3 regions of the Couchioplanes caeruleus genome follow, and region 1 is predicted to be linked to each of the others. Evidence: riboswitches for the same ligand, from Rfam matches in the RefSeq annotation. Region 1 holds a riboswitch; each other region holds the start of a gene.
What was found. A riboswitch is a leader RNA that binds a small molecule or an ion and turns the genes downstream of it on or off. The one in region 1 is predicted to bind cyclic di-AMP.

Region 2: linked by a shared signal. The riboswitch ahead of EDD30_RS12440 (C40 family peptidase) and the one ahead of EDD30_RS09775 (C40 family peptidase) in region 1 are both predicted to bind cyclic di-AMP.
Region 3: linked by a shared signal. The riboswitch ahead of EDD30_RS17010 (coiled-coil domain-containing protein) and the one ahead of EDD30_RS09775 (C40 family peptidase) in region 1 are both predicted to bind cyclic di-AMP.

The regions. Positions count from the first base shown of each region.
Region 1 is NZ_RJKL01000001.1:2,258,245-2,263,152, reverse strand. Features, by position in the region: gene EDD30_RS09785 (type 1 glutamine amidotransferase) at 1-305, opposite strand, end outside; gene EDD30_RS09780 (MurT ligase domain-containing protein) at 339-1,559, opposite strand; cyclic di-AMP (ydaO/yuaA leader) riboswitch at 2,064-2,186, shown strand; gene EDD30_RS09775 (C40 family peptidase) at 2,193-3,005, shown strand; gene mraZ (division/cell wall cluster transcriptional repressor MraZ) at 3,444-3,875, shown strand; gene rsmH (16S rRNA (cytosine(1402)-N(4))-methyltransferase RsmH) at 4,103-4,908, shown strand, end outside.
Region 2 is NZ_RJKL01000001.1:2,819,294-2,824,201, reverse strand. Features, by position in the region: gene EDD30_RS12445 (sigma-70 family RNA polymerase sigma factor) at 567-1,568, shown strand; gene EDD30_RS12440 (C40 family peptidase) at 1,814-2,740, opposite strand; cyclic di-AMP (ydaO/yuaA leader) riboswitch at 2,786-2,914, opposite strand; gene EDD30_RS12435 (DUF3817 domain-containing protein) at 3,123-3,452, opposite strand; gene EDD30_RS12430 (hypothetical protein) at 3,464-3,907, opposite strand; gene EDD30_RS12425 (DUF6158 family protein) at 4,042-4,287, shown strand; gene EDD30_RS12420 (DUF1360 domain-containing protein) at 4,298-4,882, shown strand; gene EDD30_RS12415 (hypothetical protein) at 4,905-4,908, opposite strand, start outside.
Region 3 is NZ_RJKL01000001.1:3,824,487-3,829,394, reverse strand. Features, by position in the region: gene EDD30_RS17015 (glycoside hydrolase family 65 protein) at 1-857, shown strand, start outside; gene EDD30_RS17010 (coiled-coil domain-containing protein) at 934-1,950, opposite strand; cyclic di-AMP (ydaO/yuaA leader) riboswitch at 1,955-2,092, opposite strand; cyclic di-AMP (ydaO/yuaA leader) riboswitch at 2,372-2,509, shown strand; gene EDD30_RS17005 (coiled-coil domain-containing protein) at 2,561-3,568, shown strand; gene EDD30_RS17000 (ABC transporter ATP-binding protein) at 3,610-4,380, opposite strand; gene EDD30_RS16995 (ABC transporter permease) at 4,373-4,908, opposite strand, start outside.

The DNA of each region.
Region 1 (4,908 bases):
GACCCGAAGAGCTGGTAGCCGGCGCAGATCGCCAGCACCGCTGCGCCCTGGGCCACCGCGCGGTGCAGGCCGCCGTCGGCGATGAGCCGCTGGGCGGCCAGCGCCTGCGGCCCGTCCTCGCCGCCGCCGATCAGATAGATGTCGGCGGTCGTGGGCATCGGCTGGTCCGAGCGGACCTGGTAGGTCTCGACCGGGATGCCGCGAAGCTGGGCGCGCCGCGCCAGGATCAGCATGTTGCCCCGGTCGCCGTAGGTCGACAGGAGATCGGGATAGATCCAGACGATCCGGAGGGTGCTCTCGCTCATGCTTCCGACCTCGGTTCTCCGCTGCGGGCAAGCTCAGTTGACACGATCCAGCTCCGCTCGGATGTCCTGGAACGCCGTGTAGTTCGCGATCACCTCGAGTCGGCCCGGGGGTGTGGCCCGCAGCGCCTCGTCGAAGGATTTAACGTGCCGGAAGGCCACATCGTTCACTTCCAGCCGGACCGCGAGGTCGTAGGCCCGGTCGCCGGTGATCAGGACGGGCCGTCCACGCAGGGGAGAGAAGTCGACGTCGTAGAGCCACGAGGTGTCGAAGCCGTCGGGGTCGCGCGCGTTGATGGAGAGCAGTGTCGGGGCGAGCTCGGCCATGTCGAAGGCCTCGAGCCAACTGGCCGGGTTCTTCGCCAGCAGCAGCCGGATGGTGCGCCCGTCGCGTTCCACCTGGGCGTAGCGACCGGCCACCGAGGCCACGCTCGCGAGCCGGGGCACCGCCTCGATGGGGCGTACGCCGAACTCCGCGGCCACGGCCAGCGCGGTGGCCGCGTTGCCGAGGTTGACCTGGCCCGGCAGTTGCAGCTTGACCAGATGCCAGTCACCTCGGGGGTCGACCACACCCTCCTCGTCGACCGTCCACTGTGCCTGCGGCCGGCGCAGCGGGCAGCCGGTGCACCACCAGTCGCCGTGTGCACGCTGGATGGACCCCCCGCATTCGGGGCAGACCCACGAGTCGTCCGTCCACCGCTGGCCGGCGCTGAACCAGGTGACGTGCCCGGCGGAGACGGCCGACCAGACCACCATCGGGTCGTCGGCGTTGGCGACGACGTGCACGTCCGGGTGGCCGGCGAGGGCGGTGCGCCACATCTGCGCCATCATCGCCACCTCCTTGGCCCGGTCGAGCTGGTCGCGGGAGAGGTTGAGCAGGGCGACCACCCGGGGTGCGGTCTCGTCGATCACCTGCGCGAGGTAGTGCTCGTCGACCTCGAGGACGGCGAAGGGGGTCGCGCCGGCCTTCGCCAGCGCGGAGGTGTGCCCGGTCGGCATGTTGGCGCCGAACGAGTTGGTGGCGACCGGGCCCAGGACCCCGAGCGCCGCGGCGGCGAAGCGGGTCGTGGTGGTCTTGCCGTTGGTGCCCGAGACGAGCGCGATCGCCCGGCCGGCGGCGAGGTTGCGTAGCAGGTCTGGGTCGATCTTGAGGCCGATCCAGCCGCCGATGACCGAGCCGTCGCCGCGTCCCGCGGCCCGCGAGAGCGCCGCCGCCGTGCGCGACACGGAGGTCGCGACCTTGGCCCGCAAGGGCATTTTCCCGTCCGTCACGGCGACGAGGGTACCGGAAACGGACACTACGTCGAGTGGCGGTGAGTGCGACGCTGCCCGTCCGGCGCCGGATGGGCCGAACGGTCGATCGGCATCGTGCGTCCGGAGTGGTGTTTGGCCCGGTGGGGAGGTTTTCGGTGGCATTCGCCCGACGTTGCACCCTTCCGTGGTCAGACGCGTCATCACTTTTTATGTGTTGTGATTCACCCGTAACCATCGACGGATAGTGATTGGTCGTGTGCTCATAGTGGCGGCATATGTCACAGACTGGTTGCGAACCGGACACTGTCCACTGTGCCAAATACGAAGAGTGACGGACAGGGGGCAAGCGGTGGATCAGAAAATCCGGTAGGCAGGGTGGGCCGGTGAGCGACCGCCCACCGCTCGCACCGCACGGATCACGCCGAGCCCTGCCCCGGTCCGCGCGGTACGACCACGGAGCAAGCGAACAACCATAAAGGCATACGGGGGCAGGGACGGGGGACCCATTTCCGGTCCGCGCCCGGGTCGTCTGGCCCGGCGGACCTCGGGGTGAAGTCGCCACCCGGCGACCGGGCACACCTTCCCGCCCGAACCCGACAGCTAACCTCGCAGGCGTGCCGGAGGGAATCTTCTACCGTGCACGAACGCAGTTCGAGCCGGGGCCGCCGCATGTCCGCCGGCACCGGAACCGTCGCACTGTCCCTGGGTCTCTGCCTCTGCGCCGGCCAGCTCATCGCGACGCCTGCGGCCTCCGCGGCCGCGGCACCCGTCGTCACGACGGTCACGGCGGCGAAGCCGGTCAAGCCCCGCATCTCCTCCTCGTGGAGCGCGCGCAAGGTCAACTGGGGCACGAAGGTTCGCGTGACCACCAAGCTGATCAACCCCAAGACCGGTAAGAAGGTGGTCGGCGGCTGGGTGCGGCTCCAGACGCATCAGAACGGCAAATGGAAGACCTGGCTGAAGAGCCGCAACACCTCGGGGGCCGTCACCTTCGCGACCGCGCCGCACGAGACGAGGTGGTTCCGCACCGCGTTCGGCGGAGCGGGCGGCGTCACCGCGGCCACGACCAGGCCCACCAAGATCCACATCCGGTCCAGCGGAGCGAGGATCCTCGCCGAGGCCAAGAAGCACCGGGGCGCCGCCTACGCCTACGGCGCGGAAGGTCCCCGGCGCTTCGACTGCTCGGGTTACACGAAGTACGTCTACAAGAAGGCGACCGGCAAGAAGCTGCCGCACAGCGCGAACTCGCAGCAGTACTACGGCAAGAAGGTCAGCAAGAGCAGCAAGCAGGTGGGCGACCTCATCGTCTTCCGCAACGGCTCGCACGGCTACCACGCCGGCATCTACGCGGGCGGCGGCTACATGTACGACTCGCCGCGGCCGGGCATGTCGGTGGGCAAGCACAAGATCTGGAGCAACAACTACGTCGTGCGGCGCATCGCCGCCTGACGCGGATGCGGTAGGAGCGGTACCGACGGTTCAGTGGGACGTGACCCGGTTCGGGTCACGTCCCACTGTCGTCGCCCCCGCCGTCGCGCGTTTCCTCCACGTCGCTCAGCAAGATCCCTCCACTTCCCTCCCCAAAGGGCGTTCCGCGCGCGCGGAACGCCCTTTTTCAGTGGAGTTTCGTGCCCGACTGGGCGGCTTGTCGGAAAGTGGACCATGATCGGAGCCGCTCCGCCCTCCACCCCGACCCCACCGCTTCTGACGTGCGGATTCATCCGCGAATCCGCTTCGCAGACGGGCCGATTCCGGTTGCGAGTGGAGGGAAGTGGAGTAGAGTGGAGCGCAGTGGCAGGGCCGGACCGGGCCTGCCGGCCCGAGCGAACCGGCGGACCGCGCTGAGCCATTCGAGAAGCGGCGCCACAGGGCAAGGGGGGTCGGCCGATGTTCCTCGGCACGCACACCCCGCGCCTGGACGACAAGGGCCGGCTGATCCTTCCGGCGAAGTTCCGGGACGAGCTGGCGGGAGGTGTCGTGATCACCAAGGGGCAGGAGCGCTGCCTGTATGTGTTCCCGATGCCGGAGTTCCAGCGGATCGCGGGGCAGTTGCGGGACCAGCCGGTCACCCACAAGGCCGCCCGGGCCTACAGCCGGGTGTTCTTCGCCAGCGCGCACGACGAGATCCCCGACAAGCAGGGCCGGGTCACCATCCCGGCGCACCTGCGGGAATACGCGGCTCTCGACCGTGAGCTCGTGGTGATCGGGGCGAGCACACGGGTGGAGATCTGGGACAGACAGTCCTGGGAGCAGTACCTCTCGGCGAGCGAGGACGACTTCGCCGACATCGAGGAGGGGGTGCTGCCCGGCGGACTGTAGGCGTCGTTACCTGTCGGCCGCCGAGGTGGTCCGGACGTCGCTGCCGCCGTACTGCGAGATCTCCAGCCGCTCCCGCTCCTGGCGCCTCTTCCCCGGTGCCAGGCGTGTGTCCGGTGGGGCGCGCCCGATGGCAACGGGCACGAGCGGATGGGGATCTGGCGGTACGGAAGACGATCGGATACGGATCAAAAGGTCGGCCGCGTGGCGCGCGGGAAAGTGCAGGGGCGATGGGGGTCGACATGGGGGAGCTTCGCGGCACGCACGTGCCGGTGCTGCTCGAGCGCTGCCTCGAGCTGCTCGCCCCCGCGCTCGACCGTCCCGGTGCGGTGCACGTCGACTTCACGCTCGGCCTGGGCGGGCACGCCGAGGCCGTCCTGGAGCGGCACCCGGCCGTGGTCCTCATCGGACTCGACCGGGATCAGGAGGCGCTGGCGCACTCCCGGCACCGGCTCCAGCGCTTCGCCGGCCGTATCCATCTGGTCCACGCCGTGTACGACGAGCTTCCCGAAGTCCTCTCGGATCTCGGCCGCCCGGTCTTCCACAGTGGGCTGTTCGACCTGGGCGTGTCCTCGTTGCAGCTCGACGAGGCGGACCGCGGCTTCGCGTACGCCAAGGACGCGCCGCTCGACATGCGGATGGACCAGTCGCGGGGCATCACCGCGGAGGAGGTCGTCAACGGCTACGAGCCGGGCGAGCTCGTCCGGATCCTGCGGGTGTACGGCGAGGAGAAGTTCGCGCAGCGCATCGTCTCGGCGATCGTGCGCGAGCGGGCGAAGGCCCGGATCGTCTCCTCTGCCCGGCTCGCGGACCTGGTCCGGGACGCCATCCCGGCCGCCGCGCGGCGAACGGGTGGCAATCCCGCCAAAAGAACGTTTCAGGCACTACGTATTGAGGTAAATGCGGAGCTCACCGCGCTCGAGTCGGCGGTACCGTCCGCGCTGGACCTACTGGCCCCGAAAGGGCGCCTTGTCGTCATGTCGTATCAGTCATTGGAGGACCGGATCGTCAAGCGTGCCCTGGCCGAGAGGGCGCG
Region 2 (4,908 bases), 560 kb from region 1:
CGCCGCTCCGTCGTCCGGCGGGCTCTCCCGGCTGTGTTCTCCATCACTGTCCGTGTGGCCGACGCGGATAGCGGAAACGGCGAGGGAGCTCGATGGTCGCCCATGCGGGGGTCACCCGGATGGGCTAGTGATCTGCGGCGGGATGTGCCGCATGGTGTCAGGGGCTCCCGGGCCTCGAGCGGCGCCGGGATCTTCGCCATGGCATTTGCATCAAGCCTGGGGGCAACCTGTCGATGCTGGGCGTGAACCCAACTGGCTACCGAGCCGTACTGGGTAGTGATGAGCGTCGCAAGGCTATCCGTGACGCCCGTCGCTGTGACGGATGAGGGGCTGATGGTGTCATGTATGGGGCGAAGGGTATGCGTCGATGCACGCACCCAGCGCCGGGTGCGGCTCCGAATGCCTTCCCTGGGAGCGCTCTTCAGTAAGTATCCACGCGGCTCTCAGGTGACGCTCAGGCATTCGTGACACTTTCGACCCACCAGCCGGAATCAGTGCAGGGCGCCACTTGTTGTGTAGGTGTCAGCACCGCAATGCACGAACTGCGGACGTTACGGGGAGGGCTGATGGACGCAGGAATTGCCCGTAACAGGGTTAGTGAAGGCAATGAGGGGACCGTGGGCAACGTGGAGAAGAACACCGTGATGCGGACGGACGAAGTCGCCGAGGAGCGCGACCTCGTCGGCGTCTACCTGCACGAGATCTCCCGGACGCCGCTTCTGGATGCCGCCAGGGAGGTCGACCTCTCCAAGGCAATCGAGGCCGGCCTCTATGCCGAGCACCTGCTCGACAGCGGTGACGTCCGTCGCGGCGTGAGCCGGGAGGAACTGGAGCGCCTGGTCGTCGAGGGCGAGCGGGCCAAGGACCTGTTCATCCGGGCCAACCTGCGCCTGGTGGTCTCTATCGCACGCCGGTACGTGCGCTCGGGCATGCCGATGCTCGACCTCATCCAGGAAGGCAACACCGGCCTGGTCCGCGCCGTGGAGAAGTTCGACTACGAGCGCGGCTACAAGTTCTCGACGTACGCGACGTGGTGGATCCGCCAGGCGATCAGCCGGGCGATCGCGCAGCAGGAGCGCACCGTGCGCCTGCCCGTGCACCTCGTCGAGGACGTCAACCGGATGCGCAACGTCACCCGCCAGCTCGTCCGCGAGCTCGGTGCCGACCCGGAGCCCGCGCAGGTCGCCGCGGCGCTGGGCGTGACGGTCGAGCGCGTCACCGAGCTGACCCGCTGGGCCCAGGACACCGTGTCCCTGGACACCCCGGTGGGCGACGACGGCGACACCAACCTCGGCGACCTGGTCGCCGACAGCGACGCGCCGTCGCCGGAGGAGATCGTGCTCACGGCGCTCGAGCGCCAGCGCATCGAGGGCCTTCTCAACCACCTCGACGACCGGTCGGCGGGCATCATGCGCGCCCGGTACGGCCTCGAGGACGGGCGGGAGCACTCGCTGACCGAGGTGGCGTCGCGCTTCTCGCTCTCGCGGGAGCGGATCCGCCAGCTCGAGATCCAGGCCCTGGGCCGGCTGCGTGAGCTGGCCCGCGCCGAGGGTCTGCAGGCCGCCTGAGCCTGAACCGGCACCTCTCCCTCCTCGTAGCCGACGAAGGCCGGTGTCCCGTAAGGGACACCGGCCTTCTCCGTGCGCGGACTCCGTGCGCGGACTCCGTGCGCGGACTCCGTGCGCGGACTCCGTGCGCGGACTCCGTGGGCCTTATCCGGGCATGGCCTTTGCCGGTCTTCTCCGGGGCACGGGAAAGGCCGGCGCTCCCCGAGGGGAGCACCGGCCTTCCGCGGTCGTGCGTTACGGCGTGATCAACGCACCCGGCCGTATCCGTACGGCGGCATGATATCGATCGATACCTTGCTGATCGGCTCGCCGGGCACCGACGCGTGGATGATCTGTCCGCCGCCGACATAGATGCCCACGTGGGCGAGCCCGCGGTAGAACACCAGGTCGCCGGGTTCGAGCTGAGACCGGCTGACCCGACTCGTCTCGTTGAACTGCGCCGCGGCGTTGTGGGGCAGGCTCTTGCCCGCGGCACGCCAGGCAGCGGAGGTCAGGCCCGAGCAGTCGTAGGAGTTCGGACCGCCGGAACCGTACGAGTACGGCTTGCCGATCTGGTTGTACGCGAACGTGACGGCCACCCCGGCATCGCCGGAGATGTCGGGGATGTCCCCGGTGTAGGCCGAGCCGCTCTCGGTCGCCCGGCCGAACGCCGCCGTGCGCATGGCGTACAGCTCCTTGAGGTCAGCCTCGATCTTCTTCTTGCGGGCGCCGAGCTCCTTGACCTCGGCCTCCTGCTTGTCCTGGGTGGCCTTCAGGGCGGCCTGACGCTGGGAGAAGGTCTGCGTCGTGGTCGTGTAGGTGTTGATGTCGCGCTGCCGAGTGCGGGACAAATGCTCCAGAATGGACATGCGGTCCATCAGGCTGTCCGTGCCCTCGAGTACGACGTTCATGGTGCCGACCTGACCGGTCTTGTACGCCGAGGCCGCGATGACCTGCATCTGCGAGCCGGCCGCCTCGAGCGCCGCCTTGGCGGGCGCGAGCGACGCGGCGAGCTTCTTCTCCTCGGCGTTCGTCTTCTTCAGGCTGAGCCGCATCTTGTTGTACGACTCGACGACGTCTTCGAGCTGGTGCGAAGCCTTCTCGATCTTCTTCTTGAGCTCCGTCGCGGAAGGCGCCGCGTGCGCGGCGGGTGCGACGGTGCTGGAGATCACGATCGCCAGGGCGGCAACCACCAGGGCGCGTAGCCTCGTGCGGGCGTGTGGCAACGTTACGTGGCCTTTCTTCCGCTGTGCCGCCTACCGGGTTAGCTGACGGATTCGGGCGGGAAGAAGGCCCTACCGCGGAACGCGGATTCACCCCAGGTGCTACTTCGGTGGTTCCCCGGATCGTCGAGGCGGTCCCGGTGCCCCGGGGGAGGGGTCACCGATTCCGCCGTCGGGACTCGGCGGCGTCGGCCGGCGCCACCGGTGTGGCTGCGGACCGGACCAACCGCACCAACTTATCGGCGATCTCGATTAACACAAGAGCCGGAAGAGTGACGTGCGCCAATTAGGGCAATGATCCGAATGATCCCGATAACCGAATGCAATGCGGCCGACCCGCAGCGTTACTTCTCTATTTCTTCGCCATCGCGACCGGCGTGTCCATCGGCTGGACGGCCCACTTGCGGGTGACGACGTGCTCGGCCCAGAAGGAGAGCAGCGGCACCGTGCCGGCGAGCATCACGAGCAGCATCCGGCCGAGCGGCCAGCCCGCACGGCGGCTCACATCGAACGTGGCCACCAGGTAGACCATGTAGAGGAAACCGTGGAAAGGCCCGACGGCGGCGACCACGGTGTCGTCGTCACCGGCGTACTTCAGCGGCATGCCCACCAGCACGAGCGCGATCAGGACCACGCCGACGATCCAGGCGATGATCCGGTAGCGGGTGAGGGCTCCCTGCACGATCCACGTCCTTACTTGATGCCGCTCTTGCGTCCGGGGTAGTCGCCCGGCCGCGCCCCGGGGTGGGCGTTGAGCCAGGCGAGATAGTCGTTGTAGGCGTCGAGCTCCGGGTCGCTGCCGGCCGGGGGAGCCTGCCGGTTCACCGAGGCCCGCACCGGCCGCCGCACCGTGACCGGAGCATCCGCGGCCGAGCCGGCAGTGCTCCGGGCGTCCTGTTCCACCGCCGGCTTTTCTGTCCGCTGGCGGCGGGACCTGAGCTCCTGCTGCACCTCGCGAAACCACAGAAAACCGACGAAGGCCGCGAAGACCGGCCATTCGACGGTGTAGCCCCAGCTCAGGGTGTTGCCGCCGGTCGCGCGGCTGAACTGCCACCAGCCCAGGCCCAGGAAGCCCGCGATGAGGACGAGGGCGACCACGTGGCGCACGATCCACGCCGGGGTCCACAGCGCTCTCATGCGTCGAGCGTACCGGCAGCCTCGGCCGGGCCGGGCCGCCGCTGCCGTCGGTCCGGGGCCGCGGTGTGCGGCAGGGGTTTGACCGAAGGCCACCCGGGCAACCGTTGCGGCAAGCACCGAGAGAGGAAGAGATCATGAGCGACTCCGAGGTCGGCGACCGTGTCGGCACCGAGCAGGGCATAGACCCGTCGGGTCTCGCCGACGACGATCTGCTCCGCGAGCTCGGCAGCCTGCACCGGACGCGGCTCGCGACGCTGCGGCACGGCCCTGACGCGGCGCTCGCCAATCATCTGCGGCGTACGGCCGAGTTGGAGACCGAGTACCTGGCCCGTCATCCCGGGCGCGAGGTCGATCCGCACCGGCTCACCCAGGATTTCTGAGAGGAACCGCATGACTCCCTCGGTACGCGCCCGGCTCGACCGGTTGCGTCGGCAGTACGCCCCTCACGAGCACCGGCCCCTCGGCGGATACGCGGCCATGATGGGCACCTTCGGGGTGCTCGCGGGAAGCCTGGGCGTCGCCGCGAAGATCACCGGTCGTGCGGTGCCGGAGCGTCCCTCCGTCGCGGACGTCGTCCTGATCTCGATCGCCACCCACAAACTGAGCCGGCTGATCGCCAAGGACTCGATCACCAGCCCGCTGCGGGCACCCTTCACCCGCTACGCCGAGTCCGGCGGCAGCGGGGAGGTCAACGAAGAGGTACGCGACCACGGCGGCAGCGTGCGCCACTCGATCGGCGAGCTGGTTAGCTGCCCCTTCTGCCTGGCGGTCTGGATCGCCACCGGCCTGACCAGCGGCCTGGTGTTCGCCCCGCGGCTCACCCGGCTGGCGGCCACCGTCTTCACGGCGACGGCGGCCTCGGACTTCCTGCAGATGGCGTACTCGCTCGCCAAGGAGGCCGCGGAAGGCGTCCCGGCGCGAAGCGAGGAGGAGGAGCGGCTCGGGCAGCAGACGTTCGGCCGCGCGCTCGCGTAAGCCCGACCTGCACCGGCCTTCGTCAG
Region 3 (4,908 bases), 1.6 Mb from region 1:
AGCAGAACCTCATGGCGGCGGCGGAAGCGGTCAACCGCCACCCCGACCTGGCCCGCAGTCTGGGGGTCGACGACGAGGAGTCGGCGTCGTGGCGGGACGCGGCGGCCGCCGTGCACATCCCGTACGACCGGGAACTGGGCGTGCACCAGCAGTCGGAGGGGTTCACCCGCCTGCAGGAGTGGGACTTCGAGAACACCCCGCGGGAGGCGTACCCGTTGCTGTTGAACTACCCGTACTTCGATCTCTACCGCAAGCAGGTCGTCAAGCAGGCCGACCTGGTGATGGCGATGTACGTCCGCGGCGACGCCTTCACCCCGGAGGAGAAGGCCCGCAACTTCGCGTACTACGAGGCCCGGACCGTACGGGACTCGTCGCTGTCGGCGTGCATCCAGGCCGTCATGGCCGCCGAGGTGGGTCATCTGGAGCTGGCCCACGACTACCTCGGCGAGGCGGCGCTGATGGACCTGCACGACCTGCACCAGAACGCCCGGGACGGCGTGCACGTGGCGTCGCTGGCCGGCTCCTGGATCGCGCTGGTCGCGGGGCTCGGCGGCATGCGCGACTACAACGGCCGGCTCTCCTTCTCGCCGCGGCTGCCGAGCCGGATCAACAGCCTGGAGTTCTCCCTGCTGTGGCGCGGCCTGCGGGTGCGGGTGGAGGTGACACCGGCCGAGGTGACCTACTCGCTGCGCAACGGCGGCGGCTCCGCGAAGCTCGAGCTGCTGCACCACGGTAAGGAAGTGACGGTGACGCAGGTCAAGCCGGTGGTGCTGGCGATCCCGCCGGCGCCGCCGACCGGTCCGGCCCCGACCCAGCCGGCGGGGCGGGCACCGGTCCGTCGCGCCAGCAATCAGTAGGGCGCACAGCTCAGTAGGACGGACAGCAAGGAGCCCCCGCCGGAAGGCGGGGGCTCCTTTGCGCGCGTGGGGCCTGCTACAGCATGGAGACGTGTACGTGGTCCGTATGGTCGCTGTCGCCGGAATACGAACCCCAGCCCGTCGCCGGGAACCAGACCATCTTGTTCCAGATGACGTACAGGACGCCGAGCCGGTCGGCGTTGCGGACCAGGAATGCCATCAGGTTGTTGCCGTACTCGCGGGTGTCCTGGTTATGCCAGGGTGAGAAGCCGCTCTTCTGCAGGGACCAGTCGCAGGCGCGGCCCTTGGGATGCTCGAACGGGCCGCCGGGGCGGAAACAGCCCACGAACCGGTTGAAGCCGGCCTTCTTGACTTCCTTGTACATGTGCATCGTGCGGGCCGTGACGCAGCCGCCCGTGGTTTCGTCGTCGACGTTGCACCCCTCCGGGGCGAACTCACCGTCGCCGTTGCGGGGCGCGGGCGCGGCCACCTTCGACTTGAGGGTCACGAAGCCGCCCGTCACCGTCTTGCCGCCCACCAGATTGAGCGCCTTCTCGGCGGACTCCTTCTGCTTGCGCACCACTTCCTGGTTCTGCTTCTGCGCCTTGATCTCCTGGTCCAGCCGGGCCTTCGCCGTGGCGACCGTGTCGATCGCTTTCTGCAGCTCCTGCAGCTTGCCGTCGTTGACGGCGTTGAGCTCCTCGAGCGAAACGGCCTTCTCGAGGAAGGCGTCCGGCGAGCGCACGTTGAGCAGGAATCCCATCGTCGACAGGCCGCCCGTGCGGTACTGCTGGGCCGCGATGGCGTTCACCTGGGGCAGCAGGGCGTCCCGCCGATCCTCCGCGGTCTTCACCTGCACGGCCAGGTTGGCCTGTGCCTTGGTGGACCTGGCGACCGCGGCCTTGGCCGCCAGGAAGCGACGCCCCGTGTTGTCGAGCACGTCGTTGAGCGTCGGGTTGGCCTTGCCGTCGTCGGGGGTCGACGAGCTTCCGCCGGGCGCCGCGGTCGCGGGCGCTCCGGGGGCGACGATCATGGTGATCGCGATGAGCGGTGCCAGGGCGAGGACCAGCCACCGGCCGGGTCTTGCCGTCATGCAGTTTCCTTCCGTGTTGCCGCCTACCGGGTTAGCTGACGGGTTCGGGACGGAAGCGATCCCTACCGCAAGGCTCTGCGGATTCACCCCTTTTCAAGGTGGTTCCCCGATTCGCCGTGCGGCGATTGAGCGGTGGTCCGCCGGCACCTTGGGGGCGGTGCCTTCATGGCAGTGACCGGCGGAAAGTTTACCTGAAGATGGCCGTCGCATCAGCGCCTGCGGAGGGCCGAAAACTGTTACCGCGCAACGACTTTCCGTTACCCCTCGATGGGATGACGCAGGTCATGACCCGCAACGAAGTATCAATGTGAGTCGCTGCATTCTGCCTCACACCTCTCACTGTTCGTGTGCGTATGAATGCGTACGGTGCGACACCTGTCGATGGTGGGATTCCGTGGGTAGTCTTCGTCACGGTTCCATCACGGAACCGCCGCCCAATCGTCGAAAGGCGAGCCGGGGACCCATCCGGTAATGGGGTGAATCCGCAGAGCCTTGCGGTAGGGATCTCTTCCGTCCCGAACCCGTCAGCTAACCCGGTCGGCGGCCGACGGAAGGAACGCACGTGAGGCTCGACCCTCTCCGGCGGCGATTAGCGATCGTGCTCGCGGTCATGGTCGCCACCTCGGGGCTGGCGCTCGCCGCCCCCACCGCGGCCGGCGCCGCGCCCCGCCCGCCCGCCGCGCCGGGAGACGACGGCGACGACGGCGAGGGCGGCTCGAAGTCGCTCGTCGAGCAGCTCGAGGCGGCCTCGAAGGGCTTCGTCGAGGCCCGGGAGGCGCTCGCCCGCTCGAAGAAGCGCCAGCAGGAGGCCGCCGCGAAGCTCAAGGCGATCGACGCCGAGCTCGGCCCCAAGCAGAGCGTCCTCGACGACATCGCCCAGCAGTCGTACCGCACCGGCCGGCTCGGCCCGATGACCGCCCTGCTGACGGCCGACTCCTCGCAGGGCCTGCTCGATCGCGCCACGACGCTGGAGAGCGTGGCGGTGAAGCAGGAGCGCGCCCTCCGGGAGCTGCAGGACGCCCGGGCGAAGCAGGCGAGGGCGAAGCTGGTGATCGACGCGGAGGTCCGCGACCAGGAGCGCCAGAACGACATCATGAGCAAGCGCAAGGCGCAGGCGGAGAAGGCGCTGAAGACGGCGAACGCCGCGGCCGGCGGCGCGAGCGGCCCCTCCGGCGGAGGCAACAGCGCCCAGGCGGGGGCCGCGCCGCGCAACCCCAACGGCGAGCTGCCCGACGAGTCGTGCAGCCAGAACGACCCGACGACGACCGGTTGCCTCACGCCCCGCACCCTGCACGCCATGAAGGAGGCGCAGGCGGACGGCTTCACCCGCTTCGTGTCGTGCTTCCGTCCGCAGGGCAGCGGTGAACATCCGCTGGGCCGGGCCTGCGACTTCGCGTCGGACGAGGACGGCTTCGGCGGCGTCGCGACCGGCGCCAGCCGGGACTACGGCGACCGCCTGGCGAACTACTTCATCGACAACGAGGGCCGGCTGGGCGTGCTGTACGTCATCTGGTTCAAGCGGATCTGGCTACCGAGCAGCGGATGGCAGCCGTACCTGCGCGGCACCGGCGAACCGAACAGCGATCACACCAACCACGTGCACCTGTCCATGCGATAGCGCCGGACCGACCCAGGGCGGCCGCCGGGCCGCCCTGGTCGTCACCTCTTGACGTACGCCTCGTACTCCTTGAGCACGTCCGCGGTCGGGCCGTCGGCACGGATCAGCCCGGACTCGAGCCAGATGCTGCGCTCGCAGGTGTCCCGGATCGACTGCTCGCTGTGGCTGACCAGGAAGACCGTGCCCGCCTCGGCGCGCAGGTCGCGGACCCGCTGCTCGCTGCGCCTGCGGAACTTCGCATCGCCGGTGGCCAGCGCCTCGTCGATGAGCAGCACGTCGTGCTTCTTCGCCGCCGCGATCGAGAAGCGCAGCCGGGCGGACATGCCGGAGGAGTACGTCCGCATCGGCAGCGAGCTGAAGTCGCCCCTCTCGTTGATGCCGGAGAAGTCGATGATCTCCTTGACCTGGGACTTCACCTGCTCCGGGGTCATGCCCATGGCGAGGCAGCCGAGCACCACGTTGCGCTCGCCGGGCAGGTCGTTCATCAGGGCCGCGTTGACGCCGAGCAGGGAGGGCTGGCCGGCCGCGTAGATCGCGCCCTTGTCGACGGGGAGCAGGCCGGCAATGGCCCGCAGCAGCGTCGACTTGCCGGAGCCGTTGGTGCCGATCAGGCCGATCGCCTCGCCCTTGTACGCGACGAAGCTCACACCCTTGATCGCGTGCACCTCCCGCAGGGTGGCGGGCTTGGTGCCGGTGACGATTCGCTTGAGGCTGGCGACCGGGCTGTGCGTACCCGCGCCGCCGGCCTGGTGCACCCGGTAGACGACGTGGGCGTCGTCCACGATCACGGTGGGTTGACGCTCGTCAGCCACGGCCGTAGCCCTTCTCTCCGCGCCAGAAGTAGACGAAACCGCTGAGCCCGACCACCAGCGTCCAGGCGACGGCCTCCAGCCACAGCACCATGGGGGACGCCGCCAGCGGCACGTCCTCCATCAGGGCGTGACGCATCAGGTCGATGAAGACGAGGAGCGGGTTGGCCTCGACGACCGCGAGCAGCCAGCCGTCGAGCTTCTGCTCGAACATGGTCACCGGGTAGAGGACGGCGGAGCCGTAGAGCCAGATCCGCATGATGAAGGGCACGAGCTGCTTGAAGTCGGCGACCTTGGACCCGAGCCGGGCCACGGCCATGGCGAGACCCGCGTTGAAGATCGCCTGGAGCAGGAAGATCGGGACGACCAGCAGCCAGTCCAGGGTCAGCGGCTCGCCGGACCCGAGGACGATCAGCATCAGGACGGTCATCGAGGCGAGCATGTTGCGGACCTCGACCGTGGTGATCGCCAGGGGCAGACTCGCGCGGGGGAAGTGCAGCGCCCGGATGAGCCCGAGGTTGCCGCTGATCG